DNA from 2 places in the Herbaspirillum sp. Her3 genome. Region 1 is predicted to be linked to the other one. Evidence: predicted binding sites of a transcription regulator. Region 1 holds the regulator's gene; the other holds the start of a gene.

The links. Region 1 encodes LexA, which represses DNA repair genes until DNA is damaged. Its sites were predicted from a motif close to ACTGTATNNNNATACAGT; they were not measured.
Region 2: ruvA (Holliday junction branch migration protein RuvA) is a predicted target of LexA. The motif match lies at 12,451-12,468, and genes of this name have one in related genera.

Annotation. Positions count from the first base shown of each region.
Region 1 is NZ_CM176328.1:3,315,198-3,331,035, forward strand. Features, by position in the region: gene ACVC5H_RS15045 (PhoH family protein) at 1-1,574, shown strand, start outside; gene ACVC5H_RS15050 (inorganic phosphate transporter) at 1,680-2,687, opposite strand; gene ACVC5H_RS15055 (DUF47 domain-containing protein) at 2,758-3,384, opposite strand; gene ACVC5H_RS15060 (replicative DNA helicase) at 3,588-5,033, opposite strand; gene rplI (50S ribosomal protein L9) at 5,258-5,710, opposite strand; gene rpsR (30S ribosomal protein S18) at 5,737-6,021, opposite strand; gene priB (primosomal replication protein N) at 6,077-6,376, opposite strand; gene rpsF (30S ribosomal protein S6) at 6,398-6,763, opposite strand; gene lexA (transcriptional repressor LexA) at 7,092-7,751, shown strand; gene ACVC5H_RS15090 (tetratricopeptide repeat protein) at 7,937-9,919, shown strand; gene ACVC5H_RS15095 (flagellin N-terminal helical domain-containing protein) at 10,242-11,330, shown strand; gene ACVC5H_RS15100 (flagellar protein FlaG) at 11,409-11,768, shown strand; gene fliD (flagellar filament capping protein FliD) at 11,998-14,067, shown strand; gene fliS (flagellar export chaperone FliS) at 14,096-14,554, shown strand; gene ACVC5H_RS15115 (flagellar protein FliT) at 14,560-14,889, shown strand; gene fliK (flagellar hook-length control protein FliK) at 14,892-15,838, shown strand, end outside.
Region 2 is NZ_CM176328.1:5,176,224-5,192,061, reverse strand. Features, by position in the region: gene ACVC5H_RS23605 (peptidoglycan DD-metalloendopeptidase family protein) at 1-1,067, opposite strand, end outside; gene tyrS (tyrosine--tRNA ligase) at 1,312-2,568, shown strand; gene dtd (D-aminoacyl-tRNA deacylase) at 2,581-3,063, shown strand; gene ACVC5H_RS23590 (YbhB/YbcL family Raf kinase inhibitor-like protein) at 3,150-3,797, shown strand; gene ACVC5H_RS23585 (histidine phosphatase family protein) at 3,807-4,451, shown strand; gene dusB (tRNA dihydrouridine synthase DusB) at 4,676-5,695, shown strand; gene ACVC5H_RS23575 (Fis family transcriptional regulator) at 5,875-6,108, shown strand; gene purH (bifunctional phosphoribosylaminoimidazolecarboxamide formyltransferase/IMP cyclohydrolase) at 6,217-7,788, shown strand; gene ACVC5H_RS23565 (MerR family transcriptional regulator) at 7,869-8,888, opposite strand; gene ACVC5H_RS23560 (DUF2256 domain-containing protein) at 8,985-9,161, shown strand; gene ACVC5H_RS23555 (FAD-binding domain-containing protein) at 9,173-10,489, shown strand; gene ACVC5H_RS23550 (thiol-disulfide oxidoreductase DCC family protein) at 10,482-10,886, shown strand; gene ruvC (crossover junction endodeoxyribonuclease RuvC) at 10,932-11,474, shown strand; gene ACVC5H_RS23540 (DUF808 domain-containing protein) at 11,479-12,411, opposite strand; gene ruvA (Holliday junction branch migration protein RuvA) at 12,525-13,103, shown strand; gene ruvB (Holliday junction branch migration DNA helicase RuvB) at 13,128-14,183, shown strand; gene ACVC5H_RS23525 (2-keto-4-pentenoate hydratase) at 14,362-15,204, shown strand; gene ACVC5H_RS23520 (YaiI/YqxD family protein) at 15,224-15,679, shown strand; gene ACVC5H_RS23515 (DUF2147 domain-containing protein) at 15,691-15,838, opposite strand, start outside.

The DNA of each region.
Region 1 (15,838 bases):
CACAAGAAGTTGCAGTTGCCGTTGCCGACGTCTCCGACACCAAGGTCACCGCGCCGCGCGCGCGCATCACCGGCAAGACCGCCGCCGTGGCCGAGAAACCCAAAGCCGCTCCCAAGAGTGCCGAAGTCCGGCCCAAGTCGCCCACCAGCCGGGTGGCCGACAAGCTGGGCAAGTCCAAGCTGTTCGTGCTGGATACCAACGTGCTGATGCATGATCCGACCTCGCTGTTCCGCTTCGAGGAGCATGACATCTACCTGCCCATGGTCACGCTGGAAGAGCTGGACAACCACAAGAAGGGCATGTCCGAAGTGGCCCGCAACGCGCGCCAGATCTCGCGTTCCCTGGATGCGCTGGTATCCGACGTGGCCGAGGACTCGATCGACCTGGGCATTCCCCTGTCCAAGCTGGGCAACAAGGATGCCAAGGGACGCCTGTACTTCCAGACCAAGCTGCAGAACGCCGCCCTGCCCGAAGGCCTGCCCGAGGGCAAGGCCGACAACCAGATCCTGGGCGTGGTGCGCGCGCTGGACCAGCAGTATCCGGAACGTCCGGTGGTGCTGGTCTCCAAGGACATCAACATGCGCCTGAAGGCGCGTGCCATCGGCCTGCCCGCTGAAGATTACTTCAACGACCATGTACTGGAAGATACCGACCTGCTGTATTCGGGCATCCAGCAGTTGCCCGATGACTTCTGGAACAAGCATGGCAAGGGCATGGAGTCCTGGCAGGAAAGCCGCCACGGCAGCAGCTATACCTACTACCGTGTCACCGGCCCCTACGTGCCCTCCCTCTTGGTCAACCAGTTCGTCTTCATCGAGCCCAAGAATGGCGAGCCGGCCTTCTACGGCCAGGTCACGCAGATCAACGGCAAGACTGCCGTGCTGCAGACCTTGCGCGACTTCGGCCATGCCAAGAACAGCGTCTGGGGCATCACCGCGCGCAACCGCGAGCAGAATTTCGCGCTGAACCTGCTGATGAACCCGGAATGCGACTTCGTGACCCTGCTGGGCCAGGCCGGTACCGGCAAGACCCTGCTGGCGCTGGCCTCGGGCCTGGCGCAGGTGCTGGAGACCAAGCTCTACAACGAAATCATCGTCACCCGCGTGACGGTGCCGGTCGGTGAAGACATCGGTTTCCTGCCAGGGACGGAAGAAGAGAAGATGGGCCCCTGGATGGGCGCCTTCGACGACAACCTCGAAGTGCTCAACAAGTCCGATGGCGATGCCGGTGAATGGGGCCGTGCGGCGACCCAGGACCTGATCCGCTCGCGCATCAAGATTAAGTCGCTCAACTTCATGCGCGGCCGTACTTTCGTGAACAAGTTCTTGATCATCGACGAGGCCCAGAACCTGACGCCCAAGCAGATGAAGACCCTGGTCACGCGCGCCGGTCCCGGCACCAAGATCGTCTGCCTGGGCAACATCGCCCAGATCGACACGCCCTACCTGACCGAAGGCTCCAGCGGCCTGACCTATGTGGTCGACCGCTTCAAGGGCTGGGCGCACAGCGGGCATGTCACACTGGCGCGTGGTGAACGCTCGCGCCTGGCCGATCACGCCAGCGACGTGCTGTAAGCACTTTCATGTAGTTTTCTTCAGCCTCAAAGCAAAAAGCCACGTGAGAACGTGGCTTTTTGCTTTTGGGTGGCCGCTGCTGGCGCGGCGGCCAGAGGGAATGGATTACAGCACGTGTACGCCGATCCACCAGCCAATGGCCGCCACGAAGGCCGATGCCGGGATGGTGAAGATCCAGGCCCAGACGATGTTGCTGGCCACGCCCCAGCGCACCGCCGACATCTTCTGCGCCGCGCCCACGCCGACGATGGCACCGGTGATGGTATGGGTGGTCGAGACCGGGATACCCAGGGCGGTCGCGATGAACAAGGTGATAGCGCCACCGGTTTCGGCACAGAAGCCGCCGACGGGCTTCAACTTGGTGATCTTCTGGCCCATGGTCTTGACGATGCGCCAGCCACCAAAGAGCGTGCCCAGGCTGATGGCGCAGTAGCAGCAGATGATGACCCACATCGGCGGCGCTTCCGGTGAGGAATAGCCGGAGGCGATGAGCAACATCCAGATGATGCCGATGGTCTTCTGCGCGTCGTTGCCGCCGTGGCCAAGGCTGTACATGGACGCCGACAGCAACTGCAGCCGCCGGAACCAGCCGTCGATCTTGCGTGGCGTGGACCGATAGAAGATCCACGATACCGCGAGCATCATCAGCGAGCCGAACACCAGGCCCAGCAAGGGAGACAGCACGATGAAGAGAATCGTCTTCAACAGGCCCGCCGAGATCAGCGCGCCGGTACCGGCCTTGGCCACGGCCGAGCCTACCAGGCCACCGATCAAGGCATGCGAGGACGAGGACGGGATGCCGTAGTACCACGTCACCAGGTTCCAGAAGATGGCGCCGATGAGCGCACCGAAGATGACGTACTGGTCCACGATGGCCGGCTCGATGGTGCCCTTGCCGACCGAAGCCGCCACGTGCAGCTGATGGAACACGAAGACGGCGGCCAGGTTGAAGAAGGCCGCCATGGCCACGGCGGTCTGCGGACGCAGCACACCCGTGGAGACCACGGTGGCAATCGCGTTGGCGGCGTCATGGAAACCGTTCATGAAGTCGAACAGCAGTGCCAGGGCGATCAACAACGCGAGGATATGTAAGCTGATTTGGATTGTTTGCATGGGGAAACCGTTGTGTGAAGCCTGCGGCGTCCCCGTCGGAAATCGAGGGAATCGCCGCGATGCCGACCGATCAGGCGTTTTCGACGATGATGCCTTCGATGATGTTGGCCACGTCTTCGCAGCGGTCAGTCACGGTTTCCAGGATTTCATAGATGGCTTTGAGCTTGATGAGGGTCCGCACGTCCGGCTCATCGCGGAACAGCTTGGACATCGCCGCGCGCATGACGTGATCGGCATCGGACTCGAGGCGGTCGATTTCCTGGCAGATCGACAGGATCTGGCGGGAATTGTCCATGTTCGACAGCAGGCCCACGGCGGCTTGCACCTTCTCGGCACAGGACAGGCACAGCTCGGCCAGGCGCTTGGCTTCAGGCGTGATGGACTTGATGTCGTAGAGCGAGATGGTCTGGGCGGCGTCTTCGAGCAGGTCCAGGATGTCATCCATGCGGGTGATCAGCTGGTGGATGTCGTCGCGGTCCAGCGGGGTGATGAAGGTCTTGTGCAGCAATTCGATGGCATTGTGCGTCACCTTGTCGGCTTCCTTCTCGACGGCTTCAATGGCGTGCACGCGAATTTCAAGGTCATCGAAATTGGTCATCAGCGCCACCATTTCTTTTGCGCACTTGACCGCCAGCTCTGCATGCTGATTGAAAAGGTCAAAGAATTTGCCTTCAGTCGGCATCAATCGTCCAAACATTTTTCTCTCTCATCAATGGTTAGCGCCCGGTTGGAGCGCCGTTTCGAACCGGCATGCGGCCAGCCTCCATGGAAGCCGGGAACCCGCCCTGCCCGTCCTGCACGGACGGCCTCGGGAGCCGTCCGCCTTGCGTGACACGGGCGGCCCGCGCCGCCCGTGATCCTTGTGCAGCGGCGCACCAGCCGGCACGCCGCCCATGGCCATCAATCGCCGCCGTAAGGCTGCGCCAGATTGCCGATATAGTTGTCGTACTTGGTATACATCCCCAGGAAGGACAGGCGAATGCTGCCGATGGGGCCATTACGCTGCTTGCCGATGATGATTTCCGCCGTCCCCTTGTCGGGCGAGTCCGGATTGTAAACTTCATCACGGTAAATGAACAAAATAACGTCAGCATCCTGCTCGATGGCGCCCGATTCGCGCAAGTCGGACATCACGGGACGCTTGTTGGGACGCTGTTCCAGCGAGCGGTTCAACTGCGACAGCGCAATGACCGGGCAATTGAGTTCCTTGGCCAGGCCCTTCAAGCTACGCGAGATTTCCGAGATTTCGGAAGCGCGGTTTTCGGAAGAACTGCCACCGTTACCCGACATCAGCTGCAGGTAGTCGATGATGATCAGGCCCAGCTTGCCGCACTGGCGCGCCAGGCGCCGCGACCGCGCACGCAATTCGATGGGTGACAGCGCCGGGGTCTCGTCGATGTAGAACTGGGCGTCGTTCATCTTCTGAATGGCGTGCGTCAGGCGCGGCCAGTCTTCGTCCAGCAGGCGGCCCGTACGCAGGCGGTGCTGGTCCAGGCGTCCGACCGAACCCAGCATACGCATGGCCAGTTGGGCGCCGCCCATTTCCATGGAGAACACGGCCACTGGCAAGCCCGATTCGATGGCCACGTGCTCACCGATGTTGATCGAGAAAGCGGTTTTACCCATCGAGGGACGGCCGGCCACGATGATCAGGTCACCGGGCTGCAGCCCGGAGGTCATCTTGTCGAGGTCGATGAAGCCAGTCGGCACGCCGGTGATGTCACTGGTATTGTCGCGGTTGTAGAGCTCATCGATACGCTCCACCACCTGGGTCAGCAGCGGCTGGATTTCCATGAAGCCCTGCGAGCCGCGCGAGCCCTCTTCGGCGATGGCAAAGATCTTGGATTCGGCCTCGTCCAGCATGGACTTCACATCCTTGCCTTGTGGATTGAAGGCATTGCCGGAAATCTCGTCGGCCACCGTGATCAGCTTGCGCAGGATGCCACGGTCGCGCACGATCTCGGCGTAGCGGCGGATGTTGGCGGCCGAGGGGGTATTCTGCGCCAGCGCGTTCAGGTAGACCAGCCCGCCCACCTCTTCGGCCTTGCCGCTGGTGGACATGGCTTCATAGACGGTGATGACGTCAGCCGGCTTGGTGCTGTTGATGAGCTTGACGATGTGCTCGAAGATGATGCGGTGGTCGTAGCGGTAGAAGTCGTCGGCACTGACGAAATCGGCGATACGGTCCCAGGCCGCGTTATCCAGCAGCAGGCCGCCCAGCACCGATTGCTCGGCCTCGATGGAGTGGGGCGGCACGCGGAGCGCATCGATCTGCGGATCGGAAGACTCCCTCTGGCCGCGGAAAAATTCTGGATTGCCGCGTGACGATTCTTTCATGGCGCGCATTATAACCTGCTGATGTAAAGCCGTTGGGCTGCCTGGACGTTTTTGCACAACCACCCTACAGAGGCGAACAGGTGCGACAGGCACGGCATCTTCCTCACCTCATCTGGCGAGAAAGTGAATCTAAAAACCAAAAGCGAATAAACAAACAAATAAGCGACGGGCAATAAAAAAGCCAGGCGAACCCGGCTTTTCTATTGCAAAACGAATTGCAGCAAACAGGCGTATTACGCTTGCTCGCCCTTGACTGCGATAGTGACGTCGACCACCACGTCGGTGTGCAGAGCAACCGACACCGGGTGTTCGCCAACGATCTTCAGCGGGCCGTTGGGCAGGCGCACTTGCGCCTTTTCCACGGCGAAGCCCTTCTTGCCCAGGGCTTCAGCGATGTCGAAGTTGGTCACGGAACCGAACAGACGGCCGTCAACGCCAGCCTTCTGAGCGATTTCCACGGTGGCGCCAGCCAGCTTTTCGCCTTGGGCTTGGGCAGCGGCCAGCTTCTCGGCAGCAGCCTTTTCCAGCTCGGCGCGCTTGGCTTCGAATTCAGCGATGGCTGCATCGGTAGCGCGGCGGGCCTTGCGTTGCGGGATCAGGAAGTTGCGTGCGAAACCGTCCTTGACGCGCACGACATCACCCAGACCGCCGAGATTCACGATTTTTTCCAACAGAATGACTTGCATGTTTTTCTCCTATTTCTCGACGCTGATTACGCGTTGTGCAGATCGGTGTACGGCAGCAGGGCCAGGTAACGCGCGCGCTTGATGGCGGTGTCAACTTGACGCTGGTAGTGGGCCTTGGTACCGGTCAGGCGTGCCGGCATGATCTTGCCGTTTTCCTGGACGAAGTCCTTCAGGGTGTCCACGTCCTTGTAATCGACCTGTTCAACGCCAGCGGCGGTGAAACGGCAGAATTTCTTGCGCTTGAACAGCGGGTTTTGCTGTTGACGCTTGTTTTTCAGCTTGCTTTTATCGAACTTTTTACCGAATGCCATGGTTGGCTCCTGTATCTAAAAATTGGGTAAGGTCTGTTTGGCTACCTTGCGCCGCTCAATCCGGCGCGACCGGGCCAAAATCAACGATATGAAACACGACGCTCTTGCTGTTGCGATTCCTGCGGGCCAAAAAGCCGGTGAACCGGAAGACTTCACCCAGTGCCGCCCTGTTGAGGGCACCGGAGATTTCCCCTGCTGCCAGCGCCGCGATCTCGAATTCGACCTGGCGCTTCAGCCCAGCTTCCATCTGTTCCGACTGATGCTGCAACCTGGCAGTGACAATCGGGATACCGGCCGGCGTGTAACGTAAAACGTCACGTTCTGCCAGGCTGGCGATGACTTGAAGCTGGTTCACTCTCCGCGATGTTCGCAGCGCTTAAGCTGCCGGAGCTTCGGTACGGCTCTTGGCCGCGTCTTCCTTCTGCACTGCCTTCAGGATGGGGGAAGGACCGGTTTCGGCCTTCTTCATCTTGACGGTCAGGTGGCGCAGGACGGCGTCGTTGAACTTGAAGCCGGTTTCGATTTCAGCCAGCGTTTCGCTGTCGACTTCGATGTTCAGGCAGACGTAGTGAGCCTTGGCCAGCTTCTGGATCTGGTAAGCCAGTTGGCGACGGCCCCAATCTTCGACACGGTGGACCTTGCCGCCGCGGGTGGTGACAATGCCCTTGTAACGCTCGATCATCGCCGGCACTTGCTCGCTTTGGTCCGGGTGGACGATAAATACGATTTCATAATGACGCATGTAGACTCCTTATGGACTTATTGAAGACGCCCACCCCGGCGTCAAGACGGGTGTGGGAAGAGGAAAACCCGAGATCATACTAGGTTTCCGCCCCGACAGCAATCGCGGCGAGCCTACGGCGCGGCCAGAAGACCACAGCCAGCCGCCCATGAGCGGCACATTGTTGGCAAAGCGGCAGAAACTTCATCTACCTCCTCTTATATATAGAGAAGAAAACTTGCCTTTTCCACGCTGGAATATGCATGTTGCCGTTGACACAAGGATTGCACCTGTATAAAAATACAGACTGTTCATCCAGACAGCCTTCCCTTCGAGAAAGGCCACCCCCATGCTCAAACTGACCGCGCGCCAGGAACAGATCCTGAACCTGATCAAGAACGCCATCGAGAACACCGGCTTCCCTCCCACGCGCGCCGAAATCGCAGCCGAGCTGGGCTTTCGCTCCGCCAACGCCGCCGAGGAGCATCTGCAGGCACTGGCGCGCAAGGGCGCCATCGAGATTTCTCCCGGCACGTCACGCGGCATCCGCCTGCGCGAGTCCGGCGCTGGCGCGAGCATCAGCACGGGGCGCCAGATGGCCCTGCCCCATCCCGCCCTGATGCAGCTGAGCCTGCCACTGATCGGCCGGGTGGCAGCGGGCTCGCCCATTCTGGCCCAGGAGCACGTGGAGAAGACCTACCAGGTCGACCCGGCCATGTTCCCGGCCAAGCCCGATTACCTGCTCAAGGTGCGCGGCATGTCCATGCGCGACGCCGGCATCCTGGATGGCGACCTGCTGGCGGTGCGCCGCGCCGACCAGGCGCGCAATGGCCAGATCGTGGTGGCGCGCCTGGCCGATGAGGTCACGGTCAAGCGCTACCAGAAGACCGGCAGCGTCATCACCCTCTTCCCCGAAAACCCGGAATTCGAACCCATCATCGTCAAGCCGGAAGAAGATCAGTTTGCACTGGAAGGCCTGGCGGTCGGACTGTTGCGCAGCTGGAACTGAGCACAGGCCGGCGCCCCACCCGCACCGGGCGCCTGCGACTGCGTGTTGCTGCATGAACCTCCGTCTAAAACGGAGGTTTTTTGCTTTCTATTCACCTCTTCGCCCGTGACGCGTTGCGCATATCATCCTTGCTGGATAGCTATGCCCGGCGCCAGCGATGCGCCCAACCAAGAGGACCCCTTTCGATGTCGACGCGCAAGAGCAGCAACAAGCACGGCAAACACATTCCGGCCCCGGCCGCCGCCAAGTCCAACCTGCAGGATCTGCTGGATGTCCGCAAATCCCTGGATCTGCTGGACAACCGCAAGACCGAGGAAGCCAAGAACCTCTGCACGGCCGTACTCGCGCGGGCACCCAAGCTGGTCTTTGCCAACCATGCACGAGGCCTGGTGGCCATGCAGGAGGGCCAGTTCGCTGAAGCGGAAATCTACCTGCGCAAAGCTGTCGACGCCGACCCCGGCAATGCCGAATACCTGAGCAACCTGGCCGGCACCATCCTGAACCAGGACCGGATAGATGAAGCGATCGCCCTCTATGAGCGGGCGATCTCGATCGACACCGAGAATCGGGCAGCGCGCATCGGCCTGGCCAACGCCCTGCATGAAAAGGCCGATCCAGAAGCCTCGGTCGCGTATTTCGAAGATGCCGTCAAGCGCGAACCGAATGCACCCGGCCCGCTCTCCCACCTGGGGCGCGCGCTGATTGAGGCAAACCGCCTCAACGAGGCGGTCGCCACCATTCTCAAGTCGCTGGAATTGCAGATCAGTTTCGCGCCTTCGCATACCGCTCTGGGCGAAGCGCTGCACGCCATGGAAATGTACAAGGAAGCGGTGGAGTCCCATAAAACCGCCATCCTGCTTGATCCGCAGGATACCTATGCGCACAACAAGATCGCCGATACCTACCTGAAACTGAACCGCATCGAGGAAGCCCACGAGCACCTGCTGCGCGTCATCGAGATCGCCCCCAAGGACCCGAACAGCTATGTGAAGCTGGGCTCCAGCTATTTCAGCACCGGCGACCGCTTCGACGATGCCATGCGCATGTTCAACCAGGCGCTGGCACTGGACCCGAAGCACGCGCTGACCTACAACAACATCGGTGCGATCCTGCACGACCATGGCGACGACGAAGAAGCCATCAAAAACTTCCGCAAGGCCCTGGCAATACGCCCCAATTACCCGACCGCCAAGCACAACCTGGCGCTGACACTGTTGCTAAAAGGGCAATTCGAAGAGGGCTGGGAATGCCATGAGAGCCGGCTGGTGACCAAGGAGCGCGCTCACGTCTACCGCCTGATCCACAAGTTGTTCGAACTCATCCCCAAATGGGATGGCAAGTCATCGCTGGCGGGCAAGTCCATCCTGCTGATGCATGAACAAGGCTTCGGTGACAGCATCCAGTTCCTGCGCTACGTGCGCCTGGTCTTGGACCAAGGCGCGCGCGTGGCGGTGCATGTGAAGAATCCTTTGTACCGCCTGTTTCAATCCTTCACCCCGCAAGTCACACTGGTGCGCGAAAGCGACCCTCTGCCGCCCTGCGACTGCGCTTACGTGCTCATGAGCCTGCCGTACGCCATGCACACGCATACGGTGGACGACATTCCTCGCTACCCCGAAGGCTATCTGGCGGCTGACACCATTCTGGCGGCCACCTGGTGCGAAAAAATTAATGGAATGTCAAGGTCCGAACGCAACCTGCGGGTGGGCATCGTCTGGGGCGGCAATCCTGAGCACGGCAATGACCGCCACCGCTCCATCCCGCTGGACACCTTCAAGCAGCTGTTTGACCTGCCCAACATGGAATTCTATTCCCTGCAGAAAGGCAAGCCGCTGGAGGCATTGAAGACTCTGCCTGCCGGCTTGCCCGTCTTCAACCTGGGCGACGACTGCCAGGACTTTGCCGATACGGCCGCGGCCATCAGCAATCTGGATCTGGTCATCAGCGTGGACACCTCCGTGGTCCACCTGGCCGGCGCCATGAGCCATCCGACCTGGGTCCTGCTGCCCCACGTCCCCGACTGGCGCTGGCTGAACGACCGCGAGGACTCGCCTTGGTATCCCAGCATGCGCCTGTTCCGGCAACCCGCCATCAATGACTGGGACTCGGTACTGAAGAAGGTAGGCGAAGAATTGACCGTCATGCAACAGAAAAAGGCCCAAGGCTGAGCTGACGGAATGCACTGCCGAACCCCAAAACCGCCCTGTCCGGGCGGTTTTTGCTTTTTGGCAGCTTTTTCTTTACCGCAACAGCGATTTTCCTAAAGTTTTTCGAATTGCCGTCGAAAAAGGAGATGCTTGGAGTTTCAAAGCACGCAGTTTTAGTTCGGAAAGCCTTGAAAAAGATTTTTTTCGCGCAAGCCCTAAACTTTTTCCAAGACTGCCCGATAAAGCAATCAACAGAGGTTGAAACGCCTGGGGCTCATGGGTAGAAGACCAACGTTAGGCACTGAAACTCGGATCATCGGTCTCAAATCTTAGGAGAATTAACATGGCATCAGTCATCAATACCAACATTCCGTCGCTCAATACGCAGCGGAACCTGAATTCCTCGCAGTCGTCGCTCAATACCTCGATCCAACGTTTGTCTTCCGGCCTGCGCGTCAACAGCGCCAAGGACGACGCCGCCGGCCTGGCCATCGCCGACCGCATGAACTCCCAGATCAAGGGTCTGGCAGTTGCTCAACGTAACGCCAACGACGGTATCTCGATGGCGCAAACCGCTGAAGGCGCTCTGTCGACCGTCGGCGATAACCTGCAACGTATGCGTGAACTGGCTGTGCAGGCTGCCAACGGCACCAACAGCGCACAAGACCGCAAGACCCTCAACGACGAATACACCCAGCTGTCGCAGGAAGTGTTCCGCGTCCTGAACGGCACCAGCTTCAACGGCCAGAACCTGTTCACCGGCGTGGGCCAAGGCGCTTCGGCTGGTACCGGCTCGGATTCGGCCAACGTCTCGGCTTCCCTGACCCTGTCCTTCCAGGTCGGCGCCAACGTGCAAGACAACAAGCTGAACGACCAGATCACCATCACCCTGGATGACCTGTCGAACAACGCCACCATCGCTACCGTCATCGGCACCAGCGCCAGCGGCCTGATCGGCCTGGGCAACACCTCCGGCGTGAGCACCGCACAAGCGACCTACACCTCGGCCAAGGCTGCCCTGGACAACCTGTTCGCTACCGGCTCTTCGCTGTCCTCCAGCGCACTGGCTTCTTCGGCAGTGACCCTGCAGGCCGCCGTCGACAGCGCCAAGCTGTCCCTGGATCAGGCAGTTGCTGCTCCGTCCGCACAGAGCGACGCACAGAAGGCGATCCAGAACCTGGACAAGGCCATCAGCCTGATCTCCTCCAAGCGTGCCGAGTTCGGTGCCGTGCAGAACCGCTTCAGCGCGGTCATCAGCAACTTGCAGGTGTCGAGCGAGAACATCACCGCGTCGCGCAGCCGTATCATGGATACCGACTACGCGCAGGAAACCGCGAACCTGACCCGTGCGCAGATCCTGCAACAAGCTGGTACGGCGATGCTGTCGCAGGCCAACTCGGCGCCGCAGCAAGTCCTCTCGCTGTTGAAATAAGCCAGATAGCTAGGTAGGATGACGTGCGGGGGATAGTCCTTATTCTCCGCACGTTCCTTTAAGGAAGGGAGTAGTACCATGTCAATTGCCCCACTTAATATCACCGCTGCTGGCGACTCCGGTACTGCATACGCAGCACCGAAGGCGGCTGACAAGCCCGATCCCGTGGTATCGACGGTCGCACCGGCGGCCACCCCGGAGGCCCGCCGCGCAACCGAAAGCGAAGTCAACGACGCCGTGGGCAAGTTGAACGATTTTGCTGCCGCCAATGCTGCCGCGCTGAATTTCTCCAAAGACCAGGATACCGGCAAGACCATCATCAAGGTGGTAGATACGGCAACCGATACCGTGATTCGCCAGATTCCCAGCGAAGAAGCGATCGCCATCGCCAAATCGATCGACAAGATGCAAGGCTTGCTGATCAAGGAAAAGGCTTGAGTTTCCCTCGAGTCTGGTACGAACTGCAGTGGCTCGAAAACCGCATGCGTCAGTGCTCGCTCATTGCGCATGACGGATTCGGCTACCCCAGTTCATAACGGATTCACATAGTTATCCCGCACAGCGTCCCTCCTCTGCCCCGACGCCGTACTTGAGAGCCCATCTCCTCTTGACCGCGCTGGACCATTGCACAGCGCTGTGCCTCACGCAAAGATTCAGGAGTTGAACCGTGGCGACTTCCACCGGCACCATTTCCACATCGGCAGGCCCGCTCGATGTTTCCACCCTCGTCAGCCAGCTGATTTCGGCTGAAAGCCAGTCACAGCTCACACCGCTGACCACCCAGGCCAGCAGCTACAACACCCTCATCTCCGCCTACGGCAGCCTCAAAGGCGCGTTGTCGACCTATCAGACGGCGCTCAAGGCGATGACAACTGCAAGCTTCAGCTCCCAGAAGAGCTCGGTAACCAATGCCGGTACCGGCAGCAACCTGACAACCGATCCATTCACAGCCGACGTCAACAGCGACGACTCGACCAAGATCCTGGCGCAGAAGATTCAGTCGGCCGGGGTCAGCAGCGGCACGACCTATAACGCCGGCGATTCGATCGCCATCAAGATCGGTACCAATTCGCCCACCTTCATCACCCTGCAAGCCAATTCCACCCTGGCCGGCGTGCGCGATGCGATCAATGCCTCCAAGGCCGGCGTCACCGCTTCCATCACCACCGACAGCAACGGCGACCACCTGGTGCTGGAGTCGAACACCGGTGGCACTGCCAACACCATCAAGGTGAGCGCCAACAACAGCCTGTCCGCGTTCGCCTACGATCCGTCCAGCTCGACGTCGAGCACCATGACCCAGATCCAGGCCCCGCGTGACGCCACCAAAGCGGCCTCGGGAACCTACTCGGTGGCCGTGTCGCAACTGGCGCAGACGGAAAAACTGAGCTCGGGCGCCATCGCGCCAGGCACCACCTTCGACAACGGCATCCTGGCCATCAAGACCGGCACCGGCTCCACCGCCATCATCCAGCCCGCCTCCAACACCCTGGCCGGCGTGCGTGACGCCATCAACAGCAGCGATGCGGGCGTGAACGCCTCCATCGTCAGCGACGGCACCAACGACCACCTGGTCATTACGGCCAAGGACAGCGGCGCGGCCAATACCATCAAGATTACCGGCACCGGCAATTATTCGGTTTTCAACGCCGACACCAGCGGTACGGTCATCTCGTCCAACGTCACCACCGGCCAGACCTACAGCTCCGGCGCGCTGAGCCTGAAGGTGGGCGACACCACAGTGGCCATCAACCCGACCGCCAACGGCAGCGGCAACATCGACCTGAACCAGGTCATGAGCGCCATCAACAGCGCCAGCGCCGGCGTGACCGCTTCCATCAGCAACGATGGCACCAACGACCACCTGGTTCTCACGCCCACCGGCAGCAGCGCCACGGCCGCCGTGTCGCTGACCGGCACGGGTGACTATTCCGGCCTGACCATGAGTGGCATGGGCCAATTGCTCAAGGCCCAGGATGCCAAGCTGTCCATCGACGGCGTGACCGTGACCAGCACCAGCAACAAGGTTGAAAACGTCATTTCCGGCGTGACGCTGAACCTCTCCAAGGTCACCACTTCGTCCGACAATTTCACCCTGGACATCAGCAACGATACCTCCGGCATCAGCACCGCCGCCAACAGTTTCGTGACGGCCTACAACACGCTGGCCAAGGCGGTAGCCGGCATGACTGCGCAGACGCCCTCCACCACCCTGGGCCAGGCCAACACCTCGGCCCCGCTGGCCAGTGAGTCCTCGGTGCAGACCATCATGAACCAGCTGCGCAACACCTTGTTCTCCAGCGTGGACGGTGGCAATGGCATCAGCAGCCTGTCCGACATCGGCATCAGCTTCCAGAAGGACGGCACTTTGGCACTGGACTCTGCCAAGCTGACCACGGCGACCACCAACAATTTCGCCGGCATTGCCAATCTCTTCACTGGCACCGATCCGGATACGACCAACACTACATCCTCCAAAAATGGTATCGTCACCAAGTTGCAGACCCTGATGACGAGTCTGCTGAGCGATAGCGGCATCATCGCCTCCAAGACCAACGGCCTGCAGGCCAGTCTGAAGATCAACCAGGATCGCCAGACCACGGTGCAGAAGCGTTTGTCCAATCTGAAGGATGACTACACCAATCAGTTCAACCGGCTCAACACGACCCTGGCCAGCATGCAGTCAACGCAAAGCTACCTGACCCAGCAATTGGCCAGCCTGGCCAAGAGCAGTTGAAGCGTTACCGCGAACATAGGAGAACGGCATGTTCGGAAGCATGAAACGCGGGGCCAATGCCTACGCCAACATCGGGGTGGAAACCGGCGTGATCGCCGCCAGCCCGCACAAGCTCATCACCATGCTCTTCGACGGCGCATTGGTGGCCATAGCCTTGGGCAAGAAGTCCATGGGCGAGGGCAACATCAAGGACAAGGGCGAATCCATCACCAAGGCCATCCTGATCATTGACAATGGCCTGCGCGCCAGCCTGAACAAGGAGGTCGGCGGCGAACTGGCGCTCAACCTGGATTCGCTGTATGAATACATGAGCCGCCGCCTGTTCGAGGCCAACGCCACCAACAATCCGGCCATCCTGGACGAGATCCACGGACTGCTGGACGACATCCGCTCGGCCTGGGAACAGATCGGCCCGAATACCGCCCAGGCGGTGCCGCAGATGACCATGTTGCAGGACTCCTCCCACACCAGCTTTGCAAAGGCTTGACTGACATGAACGGTGACGAGATCATCGCCATCTACGAGTCCATCTCGCAACTGACCGATGAGATGCGTTCGGCCGCCCGCGCCGGCGACTGGGACTTGCTGGCGGCGCTGGAAGCCCAGTGCGGCAAGCACATTGCCAGCCTGCGCGACAGCGAGGATAACGTTACCCTGCCCGAGCCGCTGCGCCATCGCAAGGTCGACATCATCAAGAAGATCCTGGAAGACGACCGCGACATCCGCAACCTCACCGAACCCGGCTTGCGCAAGCTGTCGGCGCTGATCCAAAGCAACCAGACCGAACAGAAGCTGCTCAATACCTACGGCATGGGTAGTTGACCATGTTGCCGCGGGCCGATATCGCCAGCGCCGTCCAGCCCGTCAATCCCGTCGAAGCGGCCACCGCCGTCGTTTCGGTTGCCGACGCGCGGCAGGAAGCCTTCAGCCGCCTGGCCCAGATTGCGGTGGGCCAGCAAATGGCGGGCCGCATCCTCTCCAACTTCAATGACGGCACCTTTCTGGTGCGCATCGCCAATACGGCCGCGCGCATGGTGCTGCCCAACAGCGCCAAGGTCGGCGATACGCTGACCCTGACACTGGTCTCCAAAGACCCGCGCCCGACCTTCTCCGTCCACGAAAACAGTATCCGCCCCGACGAGGAAAGCGCCTCGGTCGCCCTGAGCACGGCCGGACGCGCCATGCAGAAGGATCTGAAGTCGCTCCAGTTCGTCACGCGTGACGAGAGCGGTGCCGGCCAGATCGCCCAGCACGAGGACGTCGCCGTCAACACCCAGGCCAAAGGCGCGGACCAGGGCCAGTCGGGGGCGCCCGCCAGCACGACTACTACGCTGAGCAACGCCGCTCGCCTGATCGATACCTTGCTGCACGCTTCTCAACAAGGCGACGTGGCCGATCACATCAGCGCCCCCGCCCCGCTGCTGCCCAAGGCCGGGCTCCCGGTGGATCAGATGGCTGCGGCGCTCAAGGATGGAATCAGCCACAGCGGTGTCTTCTACGAATCCCACGTCGCCGCCTGGGCGGCCGGCCAGCGTCCCGCCGAAGAACTGATGAAGGAACCGCAAGCCCAGGTGGCTGCACAGAACGGCGGCGAAATCAACCTGCTCAGCGACAGCGATCCGACGCAAAACCAGCTGGGGCAGATCATCAACCTGCAGCTCAACGCGCTGGAACAGCAACGGGTGGTCTGGCATGGCGAGGTGTGGCCCGGCCAGAAGATGGAATGGGAAATCAACCAGGAACATGGCCAGGATTCCCCCTCCTCTGGCAC
Region 2 (15,838 bases), 1.9 Mb from region 1:
ATGTTGCCATAGCCATTCTGCTGGCCCACGAAATCGACCACGCCGTCAGCGGCTGCATGGATGGGGGTGCCGGTGGGGGCTGCGAAGTCCACGCCGGTGTGCTGCTTCCACTTGCCCAGGATGGGGTGCAGGCGCATCGAGAAACCGGACGAGATACGGGTGAAGGCCAGGGGCGACTTCAGGAAGGCCTTCTTGAGCGACTTGCCATCGAAGGCATAGTAGCCGCCCCCGCCGGTCTTGCTGGCGGGGTCGCTGAACCACACGGCCTGGTAGCGGTTGCCGGCATTGTCGAATTCACCGGCCAGCACGCGCCCGGTACGCACCAGGTCGCCGTTCTGGTAGTAGGTCTCGTAGACCATGTTGAAGCGGTCGCCGCGGCGCAGGTCGGAAGCGAAGTTGATGTTGGTGGCGAACATGTCCACCAGCTGCATCGCCACCGCATCGGGGATCTGCGCGGCATCGGTGGCGGCGAAGAGCGAGGAGAAGATGATGCCGGCGCGCATTTCCACGCGGCGTTCCAGCACGGCGGGTTGGGCTTCGGCGGTCAGCTTGCCGTCGTGGCGCGAGATCACCAGGTTCTTGGGGGTGTCGCTGCCGTCGTCCAGCGTGGCGGAGAGCTTGATGAGCTCGCCGTTGTCATCGGTCTGGGCCACCACACGCTTGCCGGCGCGCAACTGCATCACCGTGCGCGCCAGGGTGTCGGACTTGATGAAGGCGGCGGCCTCGTCGTCATCCACGCCCAGGCGGTTGAGCAGGGTGGCCAGGGTGTCGCCGCTGCGGACCTTCTCTTCGTTGACGTAATACTGCGAGCGTTCTTCCAGCGCACTGATCTGCTGTTGCAGGTCGGGCAGGGCCAGTTCCTTCGAGATCGGGTTGACCGGGGCATCGCGCAGGTCAGGCTCGGCCGGCGCGAAGCCGGCGGCACCGATGGTGAAGGCGGCCAGGAAGAGGGCGCTGGCGCCGATGATGCGGGTCTTGGGCGAGGAGGCGGCGACTTTGTGGTGGCAGGACTGCAACGCGGAGAAGCACAGGGACGAGACGTGCTTGAGTTTATCTTGTGGGAACATGCAAACCGAATACGTTAAAATCTGACGTTTCCGTGGCGGATGGCGGGTACGGCTGCAATGCGGCGTTTCCTGTCCCCTTCGCCGTGTTGCGCCCGCGAAACATCGCCTACGGGTCGAGAACGTTTTCCTGCTGCTGAGCTTCTGAGGCCGCGTCCTGGCGCTGGGCAGAAAAAACGAAAGTCGGAATTATAGCAACACGATTTAGCGGTCCTGTCCTACAAAAGCCTATTTTTTAGTTATATCGATGAACGCCGATCAGTCCACCTCTCCCGCCGCTGCAGCTCCTTCCCGTTTGCCCCTCACCGACAAGGTGCAGGAGGCCCTGGCCATCACCAAGCGCGGCATCGATGAGCTGCTCATCGAAAGCGAATTTGCGCAAAAGCTGGCGCGCGCCGAGCAAAGCGGCCAGCCGCTGCGCATCAAGCTGGGCCTGGACCCGACCGCACCTGACCTGCACCTGGGCCACACGGTGGTGTTGAACAAGATGCGCCAGCTGCAGAACCTGGGCCACCAGGTGATCTTCCTGATCGGCGACTTCACCTCCATGATCGGCGACCCGTCCGGCCGCAACGCCACCCGCCCGCCGCTGTCGCGCGAGCAGATCGAGGTCAACGCCAAGACCTACTTCGCCCAGGCCAGCCTGGTGCTGGATCCGAGCAAGACCGAGATCCGCTACAACTCCGAATGGTGCGACGCCCTGGGCAGCCGCGGCATGATCCAGCTGGCCTCGCGCTACACGGTGGCGCGCATGATGGAGCGCGACGACTTCACCAAGCGCTTCAAGGAAGGCACCCCGATCTCGGTGCATGAATTCCTCTACCCGCTGATGCAGGGTTATGACTCGGTGGCCCTGAAGTCCGACCTGGAACTGGGCGGCACCGACCAGAAATTCAACCTGCTGGTGGGCCGCGAACTGCAGAAGGATTTCGGCCAGGAGCCGCAGTGCATCCTGACCATGCCGCTCCTGGAAGGCCTGGACGGGGTGGAAAAGATGTCCAAGTCCAAGGGCAATTACATCGGCATCACCGAACCGGCCAACACCATGTTCGCCAAGGTGATGAGCATTTCCGACGTGATGATGTGGCGCTACTACGAACTGCTGTCCTTCCGTTCCATTGCCGAGATCGCCGGCTTCAAGGCTGATGTCGAAGCCGGCAAGAATCCGCGTGACATCAAGGTGGCCCTGGCCCAGGAAATCGTGGCCCGCTTCCACTCGCAGCAGGCCGCCGAAGATGCGCTGGCCGACTTCGTGAACCGTTCCAAGGGCGGCATCCCGGATGACATCCCGGAAGTCTCGCTGACCGGCGCCCCGCTGGGCATCGGCCAGTTGTTGAAGCAAGCCAACCTGTGCGCCTCCACCTCGGAAGCGCTGCGCATGGTCGAGCAGGGTGGCGTGCGCATCGATGGCACCGTCATCAGCGACAAGGGTTTGAAGGTCGAGGCCGGCCAATGCGTGGTGCAGGTGGGCAAGCGCAAGTTCGCCCGCGTCACCCTGGCGTAAGCTGGAGCGCGCATGATCGCTCTCTTGCAGCGGGTCAGCCAGGCCGCCGTGGTGGTGGATGGCCAGACCCTGGGCGCCATCGGCACCGGGCTGATGGTGCTGGTCTGCGCCGAGCGCCATGACACCGTGGCCGAGGCCGATGCCTTGTTGAAGAAGCTGCTGGCCTATCGTGTCTTCGGAGACGAGGCCGGCAAGATGAATCGCAGTGTTGCCGATGTGCAAGGTGGCCTGCTGCTGATCCCGCAATTCACGCTGGCGGCCGATACCAATTCGGGCACGCGGCCGTCCTTCACCCCGGCGGCGGCGCCGGAACTGGGACGGCAATTGTTCGATCACTTCGTGGCACAGGCGCGTGCGCGCCACGGCCAGGAGCGGGTGGGAACAGGGCGCTTTGGAGCCGATATGAAGGTTTCTCTCACCAATGATGGCCCGGTGACCTTCTGGCTGCAGATCAAGCCCAAGGTGCCGGTGCCCGATATGAACGTTGCTGTATAAAACCCATCCCGGCATTGAAGCCCGGGGGCGTGGCCCCAAATGGATTCGTACTGCGTGTTGAATGTGGCCTTACTTTAGGAGGTGATATGAAATTCTGGAGCGATTCTTTCAAGGACGGTGCCAACATCCCCGGCGAATTCGCCTTTGCGGTGATGGACCCCAAGACCCATGTGGCCCTGTCTGCCAATCGCAATCCGCACTTCGCCTGGAGCGACCTGCCGGCCGGCACGAGGTCGCTGGCGCTGGTGGTGCATGATCCGGACGTGCCCTCGCGCGGCGACGACGTGAACCAGGAAGGCAAGACCGTGCCGCTGGAGCTGCCGCGTGTGGATTTCTATCACTGGACGCTGGTCGACATTGCGGCCAATGTCAGCGAAATCAAGGCCGGCCAGTTCAGCAATGGCGTGACCGCACGCGGCAAGCCGGGCCCGGCGGTGCTGGGCGACGTGATGCCGGGCGCGCGCCAGGGCATCAATGACTACACCGGCTGGTTTGCCGGCGACGGCGACATGCGCGGCGACTACTTCGGCTATGACGGTCCCTGCCCGCCGTGGAACGATGCGCTGGTGCACCGCTACATCTTTACGCTCTATGCATTGGACGTGGAACAGCTGCCGGTGGCCGGCAACCTGGAAGGCTCGGTGGTACTGACCGCGCTGCGCGACCACGTGCTGGAGCAGGCTTCGATCACCGGCCTGTACACCCTCAACCCGAACGCGGTACCGCGTAGCTGAATTCCCCGCATGACCGACATCCTGCTGATCCGACACGGCGAAACCGACTGGAACGTGGACAAGCGCCTGCAAGGGCATATCGACATCGGCCTGAACCAGGCTGGCCGGCGCCAGGTGCTGGCGCTGGGCGAGGCGCTGGCGCGGGAGGGCATCGATGCCGTCTTCGCCAGCGACCTGCAGCGCGCCCGCGATACCGCGCAGGCGGTGGCGGACGCGGCGGGTTTGTCGGTGCAGATCGACCCGGGTTTGCGCGAGCGCTGCTATGGTGCCTTCGAGGGATTGCGCCATGTGGAGATCGAGGCGCGTTATCCCGAGGCTTATCGCCAGTGGAAAGCGCGCGAACCGGACTTCCGTTATCCGGCCGGCGAGCGCATCGCCGAGACCATGCGCGAATTCTATGAACGTTCAGTAGAGGCCGTGCAGCGCGTGCTGGCGACGGGCCGCTATCGCAAGGTGGCCATCGTCACCCATGGCGGTGTGCTGGAATGCGTGCATCACTGGGCCAGCCAGAGCTCCTTCGCCCAGCCACGCACGTTCGACATCTTCAACGCCAGCGTCAACCGCCTGCACTGGGATGGCCAGCGCGCCCACATCCGCTCCTGGGGCGAGATCGGGCATCTCCAGCGGGAGACGTTGGATGAGGTGGATCGCTAGCGCCCGGCATCCCTTGCCAGGCATCAACCTGACAGGTTCACTGTCGGCCTTGGATGACGGAATTTCCTGTGCGGTGATATTTGATGTTGGCATTTGACCAACAATCAAACCTGCCCAATAAATAATCAGCCCTAAAGATGTAACCGCGCCCGATTCTTGTTGGGCGGGGCCGGGCAATCGCGCTAAAATAGCGCCCTTCCCCGAACCTCCCCCTGATCCACGTCGTGAACATTGGGCCCTATTCCCTGCGCAACAACGTGTTCGTCGCCCCCATGGCGGGTGTGACCGACCGTCCGTTCCGCCAGCTGTGCAAGCAGCTGGGGGCAGGGTATGCCGTGTCTGAAATGGCGGCGTCCGATCCGCGGCTGTGGCAGAGCGAGAAGACTTCGCGGCGCATCAACCACGATGGCGAGATGGAACCCAAGGCGGTGCAGATCGCCGGGGCCGATCCCGCCATGCTGGCCGATTGCGCGAAGTACAACGTCGAACGCGGCGCGCAGATCATCGACATCAACATGGGCTGCCCGGTCAAGAAGGTCTGCAACAGCTGGTGCGGTTCGGCCCTGCTGCAGGACGAGGAACTGGTGGCGCGCATCCTGGACGCGGTGGTGTCGGCGGTGGACGTGCCGGTGACCCTGAAATTCCGCACCGGCTGGAACCGCGCCAACAAGAATGCCCTCAAGATCGCCGCCCGCGCCGAAGCTGCCGGTATCGCCATGCTGACCCTGCATGGCCGTACCCGCGCCGACGGCTACAGCGGTGAAGCGGAATACGACACCATCGCCGCCGTCAAGGCGGCCGTGACGATCCCGGTGGTGGCCAACGGCGACATCACCACGCCCGAGAAGGCGCGCGAGGTGTTGCGCATCACCGGCGCCGATGCCGTCATGGTCGGCCGCGCCGCACAGGGGCGGCCCTGGATCTTCCGCGAGATCGACCACTTCCTGCGTACCGGTGAACATCTGCCGGCACCGCTGGTGAGCGAAGTCGAGCACCTCATGGCCGAACACCTGCAAGCCCACTACGCCTTCTATGGCGACTACCTGGGCGTGCGCACGGCGCGCAAGCACATCGGCTGGTACGTGCGCGACCTGCCGGGCGGCGAGCAGTTCCGCCGCAGCATGAACCGCATCGAAGACTGCGGCCAGCAGTTGCAGGCGGTGCGGCAATTCTTTGCCGCTCAGGCCGTGCATGGCGAACGCCTGCAATACGGACTGGCCGACGAGGTGCCGCTGGCTGCTTGAGGCAGCCTGGCAAGAGAGCAGCACGCACGGCAGAACAGGGTATCGGATGCGCTGGCCCCGGTGGCAACGGCGGGCGCAATTGATCAACAACATGGCCTCACCATGCACCATCGCGCCCAGGGGGAAAACGGCGCGTGGGACGTGCGGGTGGCGCCGACAAGAACAGAAGCAGCACAGCAATGAGCAAAGAAAGTATTGAGGATGTCGTCAAGAAGAGCCTGGAAAAATATTTCCGGGATCTGGGTGAACAACTGCCCACCAATGTCTATGACATGGTGCTGGCCACGGTCGAAAAACCGGTCTTCGAGACCGTGATGGCGCGCGCCGAGGGCAATCAGTCCCAGGCCGCCGAGATCCTCGGCATCAACCGCAACACGCTGCGCAAGAAGCTGCAGCAGCACGGCCTGCTGTAGCCTCGCGCTGCCGTGCCGGTACCGCCCTGGCGGGCGCCGGACGGTGTGCGGGTGCAGCTTCCTTCCACGGTTTTTCCGGTTTCCTTTTCCTTACCAGTCTTGCCTACCATGATCAAACAAGCACTCATTTCCGTATCCGACAAGGCAGGCGTGCTCGACTTCGCGCGCGCGCTGTCCGCCATGGGCGTCAACATCCTGTCCACCGGCGGCACCGCCAAGCTGCTGGCCGACAATGGCGTGCCGGTCACCGAAGTGGCCGACTACACCGGTTTCCCGGAAATGCTGGATGGCCGCGTGAAGACGCTGCATCCCAAGGTGCACGGCGGCATCCTCGCTCGCCGCGATTTCCCCGAGCACGTCGCCGCCCTGGAACAGCACGGCATCCCCACCATCGACATGGTGGTGGTGAACCTGTACCCGTTCCAGCAGACCGTGGCCAAGGACGAGTGCTCGCTGGAAGACGCGATCGAGAACATCGACATCGGCGGCCCGGCCATGCTGCGTTCCTCGGCCAAGAACCACAAGGACGTCATCGTCATCTGCGACCCGACCGACTATGAAGGCGTGCTGGCTGACCTGAAGTCCGGTGGCGACCTGCCCTACGAAAAGCGTTTCGCGCTGGCCAAGAAGGTCTTCGCCCACACCGCGCAATACGACGGCGCCATCACCAATTACTTCACCTCGCTGGGTGAAGACAAGCAGCACAGCACCCGCAGCGCCTATCCCGCCACCCTGAACCTGCATTTCGAGAAGGTGCAGGACATGCGCTATGGTGAAAACCCGCACCAGAGCGCCGCCTTCTACCGCGACATCAAGAAGGTCGATGGCGCCCTGGCCAATTACACCCAGTTGCAAGGCAAGGAACTGTCCTTCAACAACATCGCCGACGCCGATGCCGCCTGGGAATGCGTCAAGAGCTTCGACCCGGCCACGGAAGCTGCCTGCGTCATCATCAAGCACGCCAACCCCTGCGGCGTGGCCATCGGCGCCAACCCGCTGGAAGCCTACAGCAAGGCCCTGCAGACCGACCCGACCTCGGCCTTCGGCGGCATCATCGCCTTCAACCGCGAAGTGGACGCTGCCGCAGCCGAAGCCGTGGCCAAGCAGTTCCTGGAAGTGCTGATCGCCCCGTCCTTCACGGCCGAGGCCAAGCAGATCTTCGCGGCCAAGCAGAACGTGCGCCTGCTGGAAATCCCGCTGGGCACGGGCCTGAACGGCTATGACTTCAAGCGCGTCGGTGGTGGCCTGCTGGTGCAGTCGCCCGATGCCAAGAACGTGCTGCTGGCCGATGTGAAGGTGGTCAGCAAGAAGCAGCCGACCCAGCAGCAACTGCAGGACCTGATGTTCGCCTGGCGCGTGGCCAAGTTCGTCAAGTCCAATGCCATCGTCTTCTGCGGCAATGGCATGACCCTGGGCGTGGGCGCCGGCCAGATGAGCCGTATCGATTCGGCCCGCATCGCTTCCATCAAGGCGCAGAATGCCGGCCTGACCCTGGCCGGTTCGGCCGTGGCTTCGGATGCCTTCTTCCCGTTCCGCGATGGCCTGGACGTGGTGGTCGATGCCGGTGCGACCTGCGTCATCCATCCGGGTGGCTCCATGCGCGACCAGGAAGTCATCGATGCCGCCAATGAGCGCGATGTCGTCATGCTGCTGACCGGCACCCGTCACTTCCGTCACTGATTGCGGCTTGCTGCAAAAACGACGCCCGGCTTCATGCCGGGCGTTTTTGTTGGTGCCGCGTGCGCCGTGCCAGGCCGGTTTCAACTGTCCTCGGTGATGAATCCTTCATGCAGGGCAATTCGCGTCATGGCCGCTTCAAAACGCTGGCGCGATTCCGAGGTCAGCTGCTGCAGGTATTGATGCAATTGCGCGTCAGCCACATTGCGGTTGGCGCATTGCGCGCTGTAGCGCTCGAACTGCGACAGCTGCATCAGCAGCTCGGCCACGTGGCGCGGGCATTCGCAGGCGACCGTGGTGGACTGGTTGGCGAAGGCGATCAGTTCGTTGTCGTCCCAGCGGCGTGGTGGCAGGGTCTTGTCGGCTTCTTCCTCTGTGCGAGTCGGCAAGGACAGCGCCGCCAGGCCGCGCAGCCATTGCAGGATCACCACGTCCGGCTGCGGCGCGCGCAACAGGCTGATGCCCACCGTGGCCAGCGTCTCGCACACGGCCTCGCTGGCAAATCCATACAGCACCGCCATCGGCAGCCCGCTCAGCGCCGGCGCCGAACTCTCCAGCGCGCCCAGCCAGCCGGCATGCAATTGCGGCTCGTGCAGCAGCAGGGCATCCACTTCTTCGCGTTTCAGGGCCATGGCCGCCTGTTCGATGTTCTCGAACGGTCCCAGCAATTGCAGCGGACGGCCCAGGCGCTGCAGCAGGCCCGGCTTGTCCAGCCGCTGTGCCAGCGTGGAGCCGATGACGGCCAGGCGCCACCGGCCTTGCGCGGCTTCCGGCGGCGTGGGCCGGGCGGCATGCAGTTCGGCATGGGTGGCGGCGACCTGCTGGAGCTGATCCATGTCCAGCCCCGCCAGGCTGCCGATGGCGTGCCCCAGTTCGGTCAGCTGGCGGATCAGCGCCAGGCGCCGGACGTCCGCCTCCGAATACAGTCGCTGGCCGCTGGGCGAGAGCTTGCCCTGGGTCAGCGCATAGCGGCGCTCCCAGACACGCAGGGTGGCGACCGGCATGCGCAGCATGCGCGCTACCGCACCGGTGCGGCGCAGGGCTTCGCCAGCGGGTTTGTCGGTGGACGGAGCAGGGGAAGAGGTGGGGTTGGCAAGGCTCATGGGATTCTCCATTGAATCATGTTTGACGCAGATTATAGAGGCTAATTTGGCGTCATGAGTCAAGTGTGGCGCATTTATTCGGTACAATCTTGAGTCATGAAGCCCAGGAACCCGGCCACCGGCTATCGCGGCAACAAGGCGCACTTGCCCAGCAAGCCCTGCGCCGTGTGCGGCTTGCCCATGACCTGGCGGCGCGCCTGGGCGAAGAACTGGGCCGAGGTCCGATATTGTTCTGACGCCTGTCGCCGCAAGCGCGCCCACCCTGGCCTTTGAGGAGTCGAGCCATGTATCGCAAACATCAATTCGACCTGGTGCTGGATGCGCCTTCCCCGGAAGACGAACCCGCCGCAGCTTCTGCCGCCGCCCTGCGTCCCGTGGCACCGCTGGCGCTGCTGCCCTTGCAGCCCACCCTGGCGGCGGCCCGCGAGCGCATCGCGGCCGTGCGTCCCGGCGCGTATGCCCGCACCCGCAACAGCCTCGATGGCGCCGTCACCGGACTTTCTCCCTATCTCACGCACGGCATCGTCAGCCTGCGCGAGGTGCTGGCCGGCGTCTGCAGCCGCCATGCGCTGGAGGTACAGCACAAGTTCGTCTACGAGCTGGGCTGGCGCGCCTTCTACCGCTATGTCTGGGCCAGGCGCGGGGCGCGCATCTTCGATTCGCTGCATGCCGGTCCGTTGCCGGAGTCGGCCTATGCACGCGAACTGCCGGCCGACATCCGCGAAGGCGCCACCGGCCTGCCCGTGATCGACCAGGCCGTGCGCACCCTGTACGCTACCGGCACCCTGCACAACCACGCCCGCATGTGGCTGGCCAGCTATGTGGTGCACCTGCGCAAGGTGCATTGGCGCGCCGGGGCGGACTGGATGGTCGGGCACCTGCTGGATGGCGACCTGGCCAGCAATCACCTGAGCTGGCAGTGGGTGGCCGGTACCGGCAGCCACAAGCCCTACCTGTTCAATGCCGAGAACGTGGCCAGATATGCTCCGGCCGAGTGGCATAGCCCAGGCACGGTGGTAGATACCTCATATGAAGCTTTAGGCGAAATGGCGCTCAATCCCGACCCGGTGGCCGCCGAACCCGCCCAGCGCGCACGGGAGCGCTGCAAGGAGCCGGCGCTGCTGTCGGCACCACCTGAACATTTGGGCAGTTTGACGCCACAGGCCCAGGCCGTGGCCGGGCGCGATGTCTGGCTGGTTCATCCGTGGAGCCTGGGCGAGTTGCCTGCCGACCTGCCGGCCGATACCGTGGTGGTCGGCCTGTACCTGTCGGACTTCCATCTGCTCTGGCCCTGGGACCAGCGCCGCTGGGATTTCGTCGGCGCGCGCATGCGGGAGCTGAGCTCCTTGTGCTGGCACGGTGACGCCGCCACCGTGGGCCGCGCGTTGAAGGCTGCACGCAGCGTGCGCTGCCTGGCCGATCCGCATCTGGCGCCCTGGCTGCCGTTGTGGGCGCAGTGTGTGGCGCCAGCGGAGCTGTTCCCGGTGGTGGACAAGCCCAGCGACCTCTTCACCCAATGGTGGCGCCGCAGCACCCAGGGCCTGCAGACCGCCGCCGAGCTGCTGGCGCGCACCGAGCGCAGGGAGCGGCGTGATGGCTGATTCCGATCCGCAATCCCGGGACGAATTGACGGTGCTCTATGACGGCGCCTGCCCGCTGTGCCGCCGCGAGATCGGCCTTTACCAGCGCAGCGCGGAGGATGCGCCACTGCGCTTTTGCGACATCAGCCGCGCCGATGCGGCCCCCGCCGAGCTGCCAGCTGGCCTCACGCGCGAAAAGCTGCTGGCGCGTTTTCACGTCAGGCGGGGGGATGGCATGGTTTTCAGCGGTGCCGAAGCCTTCGTGCAACTGTGGGCCACTTTGCCGGGCTGGCGCTGGCTGGCCCGGCTGGCGCGCCTGCCGGGCATGCTGTGGCTGATGGAGCGCAGCTATCGCGGCTTCCTGCACGTGCGGCCGGCGGTGCAGCGGTGGGTGTTGTGGGTGGAGCGCCGACGCTGACATCTGCGCCGTTGCACGCGCGCCTGATCGGTTAGACTGGCGGGCATGAAAATTCTCGGTATCGACCCAGGCTTGCGCACCACCGGTTTCGGGGTCATCCACAAGCAGGGCAACACGCTGTCCTATATCGCTTCCGGCACCATCAAGACGCCGGATGGCGATCTCCCCTCGCGCCTGAAAGTCATCCTGGCCAGTGTCGGCGAAGTGGTGAAGTCCTATGCCCCCGATTGCGCCGCCATCGAAAAGGTGTTCGTCAACGTCAACCCGCAATCCACGCTGCTGCTGGGACAGGCGCGCGGCGCGGCGATCTGCGCACTGGTGGCGGCCGACCTGGCGGTGGCCGAATATACGGCCCTGCAGGTCAAGCAGGCCGTGGCCGGCCATGGACGCGCCCAGAAGGCGCAGGTGCAGGAGATGGTGGCGCGACTCTTGAAGTTGCCCGGCCTGCCGGGGACCGATGCGGCCGATGCGCTGGGCGTGGCGATCTGCCACGCGCATGGGGGAGGGGTCTTGTCCGGGCTTGGCGCGCTGGCCCCGGCACTGGCGCGCAAGGGCATCCGCATGCGCGGCGGGCGCCTGATCGGCTAGTTTTCTACTTGAACAGCGACAGCATGCGCTGCGCCAGCTTGACCACCACCAGCACCACCGCACCGGCGACCACGCCAAAGACCGCATTCAACACCGCTGGGGTGATAGCACCCAGCACCGGGCCCATCACTGCCACGGTGCCCGCAGCTTCCGCTGCCGCCTCGATGGCGTGATGGGCGAAGGACAGGCCATGCGTCAGGATGCCGCCACCCACCATGAACATGGCAATCGTGCCGATCACCGACAGGCTGCGCATCATCTTCGGTGCGGCCGCCAGCACCGCCCGGCCGATGCCGGCCTTGACCCGGCCCCAGCCGCTGTCGCCAGCATGCTGCACCAGGTACAGGCCGCCATCATCGAGCTTGACGATGCCCGCCACCACGCCGTAGACCCCGGCCGTCATGATCACGGCGATACCGGCCAGCACCGTGATCTGCTGCTGCAAGGGCGCCCCGGCGACGGTGCCCAGCGTGATGGCGATGATCTCCGCTGACAGGATGAAGTCGGTGCGCACGGCGTCCTTGATCTTTGCCTGTTCGTAGACCTGCGGGTCGATGTCGTCGGCGGCCCTGGCGGCGACTTCATGATGTTCTTCCTCGTGGGGAAGATACTGGTGGGCCAGTTTCTCGAAGCCTTCGAAGCACAGGAAGGCGCCCCCCAGCATCAGCAGCGGCGTCACCGCCCAGGGAATGAAGGCGCTGATGGCCAGCGCTGCCGGTACCAGGATGGCCTTGTTCTTCAACGAACCCTTGGCCACCGCCCAGACCACCGGCAGCTCTCGCTCGGCCCGTACGCCTGCGACCTGCTGGGCATTGAGGGCCAGGTCGTCGCCCAGCACGCCTGCGGTTTTCTTGGCTGCTACCTTGGTCATCAGGGATACGTCATCGAGCACGGTGGCGATGTCGTCAATCAATGCGAAGAAGGCGCTACCGGCCATGTTTTTCCTTTGTCTTCATCTGAGCGGGGATGCTTGGATACTGTTTATCCGAACAGTGCTGTATCATCGCGGGATTATCACAGAAGCTGCCTCCCACGCACATCCATGACGCCATGATCGGTCGCCTCTCCGGAATTCTTTTGGAAAAAATCCCTCCGAACCTGCTGGTCGACTGCCAGGGTGTCGGTTATGAAGTGGCCGTGCCGATGAGCACCTACTACAACCTGCCATCCCTGGGCGAAAAGGTCAGCTTGTTGACGCACCTGGCCATCCGCGAAGATGCCCACATCCTGTTCGGGTTTGGGACTGCCGAAGAACGCAATACGTTCAAGGAGCTGATCAAGATTTCCGGCGTGGGCGCGCGCACGGCGCTATCCATTCTCTCCGGCATGTCGGTGGCCGACCTGGCGCAGGCCGTCACCCTGCAGGAAGCCGGACGCCTGACGCGCGTGCCGGGCATCGGCAAGAAGACCGCCGAGCGCCTGTTGCTGGAATTGAAGGGCAAGCTGGGCGCCGACCTGGGCGCGGTGGCCGGTGTGGTCCACAGCGATGCCTCGGCCGATATCCTCAATGCCCTGCTGGCGCTGGGTTATTCGGACAAGGAAGCGACCCTGGCCATGAAGCAGGTGCCCAAGGACAGCACCGTCTCGGACGGCATCAAGCTGGCCCTGAAGGCGCTCTCCAAAGGCTGAGCCCGGGCAGACAAGGATTAGAGCATGAGCATCCAGACCGACGATTTCTCCGAACAGCGCATCATCTCCGCCACCCCGGCCTCGGCCAATGAGGAAGCCATCGAGCGCGCCCTGCGGCCCAAGCAGCTGGACGAATACGTCGGCCAGGAAAAGGTGCGCGCCCAGCTCGAAATCTTCATCTCGGCCGCCCGCAAGCGCGGCGAGCCGCTCGACCACACCCTGCTGTTCGGCCCGCCCGGCCTGGGCAAGACCACCATGGCCCACATCATCGCGCGCGAGATGGGCGTGAACCTGCGCCAGACTTCCGGCCCCGTGCTGGAGCGCGCCGGCGACCTGGCAGCGTTGCTGACCAATCTCGAAGCCAATGACGTGCTCTTCATCGACGAGATCCACCGCATGTCGCCCGTGGTCGAGGAAATCCTCTATCCCGCGCTGGAGGATTATCAGATCGATATCATGATCGGCGAAGGCCCGGCCGCCCGTTCAGTGCGCCTGGACCTGCAGCCCTTCACGCTGGTGGGCGCCACCACCCGCGCCGGCATGCTGACCAACCCGCTACGCGACCGCTTCGGCATCGTCGCCCGCCTGGAGTTCTATACCCCGCCCGAACTGGCGCGCATCGTCACTCGCAGCGCCGGGCTGTTGAATGCGCCCATCGTCGAGGATGGTGCCCTGGAAATCGCCCGCCGCAGCCGTGGTACGCCGCGTATCGCCAACCGCCTGCTGCGCCGCGTGCGCGACTATGCCGAGGTCAAGGGCGAGGGCCGCATCACCCGTGACATGGCCGATGCCGCGCTGGTAATGCTGGACGTGGATCCGGTCGGCTTTGACCTGATGGACCGCAAGCTCTTGGAAGCGGTGCTCTTCAAGTTCGGCGGTGGCCCGGTCGGACTGGACAACCTGGCGGCCGCCATCGGGGAAGAGCGCGACACCATCGAAGACGTGCTGGAGCCCTACCTGATCCAGCAAGGCTACCTGCAGCGCACCCCGCGCGGACGCATCGCCACCGGCGCGGCGTACCAGCACTTCGGCGTCACGGCGCCGCGCACCGGTCCCAATGGCGAGCTCTGGGGCGGGTAAGCTCGGCCATTCTCACTGGCAGCGCGACTGTTGTCAGGGACGAAAAATAGCATGACGCGCAGCGGCACAAACTGATGAAATTTCTGTCAGATCTCGTCAAAAAGCGAGTTTTTGCTTGTGCAAAAATTAATCGTCATCGACAATGGATAGCTATTCACTATCTTTCGATGTGAGCCCCATGCTAATGTCGAGCCAAGCCCTTCGTTACGCGCATCAGTTGCTGGATGCGCGCGCCCAGTCTCGCATCATCCCGCGCATTTCCGAGTCCGAACCGCTGTCGGTCGAAGACGCCTACGAAATCGCCCACAACATCCGCAACATCCGCGTCGCCCAGGGCGAGCAGCCCATCGGCCGCAAGATCGGTTTCGTGGTGCGCAAGAACTGGGAACGCTACGGCATCATCGACGATGGCCGCATCCCGACCTGGGCACCGATGTATGACGCCACGGTGCGCTTTGCCGAAGACAACCACGGCGCCCAGTCGCTGACCGGCGCGGTGCAGCCGCGCATCGAACCGGAAATCGTCTTCAAGCTCGGCAAGACCCCGGCGCCCGGCGCTTCGCTCGATGAGCTGGCCGATTGCCTGGAATGGATGGCGCATGGTTTCGAGATCGTGGTCTGTCCCTTCCCCAACTGGGAATTCACGGTGGCCGATTCGATTGCCGCCTTCGGCCTGCATGGCACCCTGATCGTGGGCGAGCCGCACGTGCTGTCCTCTGCCACCAAGCATCACCTGCCGCAGATCCTGGCCAGCGCCAGTGTCTCCCTGTCCTGCAATACCGAATCCTCCAGCGTGCTGCGCGCCGCCGGTTTCTGCAATGACGAGATGGACAGCCCCCTGCATGCGCTGTGGCACCTGCACCAGCTGCTGCAGAAGCAGACCCGCTTCCGCCAGTTGCAGGCCGGCGAGATCATCAGCACCGGCACCTGGACCGACGCCTGTCCCATCGAGCCGGGCCAGACCTGGACCACGGCTTTCTCCGGCGTGACCCTGCCGGGCCTGACGGTCTCCTTCGTCTGATGACGGCCACGCCCCGCTGATGGCCATCTGGGTGGATGCCGATGCCTGTCCGGGCGTCATCAAGGACATGCTGTTCCGGGTGGCCGACCGCACCACAATCATCGTGACGCTGGTGGCCAACCGGCCCTTGCGTACGCCACCCTCGCGCTACATCAAATCCATGGTGGTCCCGGCGGGCTTCGACGTGGCCGACAAGGAAATCGCCCGCCAGGTCGTTCCCGGCGATCTGGTCATCACCGCCGACATCCCGCTGGCCGCCGAGGTGGTGGCCAAGGGCGCGCTGGCGCTCAACCCGCGCGGCGAGCTCTATACGGCCCAGAACATCGGCCATCACCTCAGCACCCGCAATTTCATGGAAGAGTTGCGCAGCAGCGGCGTCGAGACCGGCGGTCCGGCCGCCTTCAGCGCCAGCGACGGCCGCGCCTTCGCCCGCGAACTGGACCGTTACGTGCTCAAAGCTTCACGTCCGGCCTGATCGCGCGGATATCACTGCTCCCGCAGCCAGGTCTGGGTGCGGCCCAGCATCGGCATGCCGACATAACCGCGCACATTGAGCTTTTGCCCCTCATCGATGACCGACAGCTTGCTCTTGTAGACCTTGCCATTGGCCGGATCGATGATCTGGCCGCCGTTG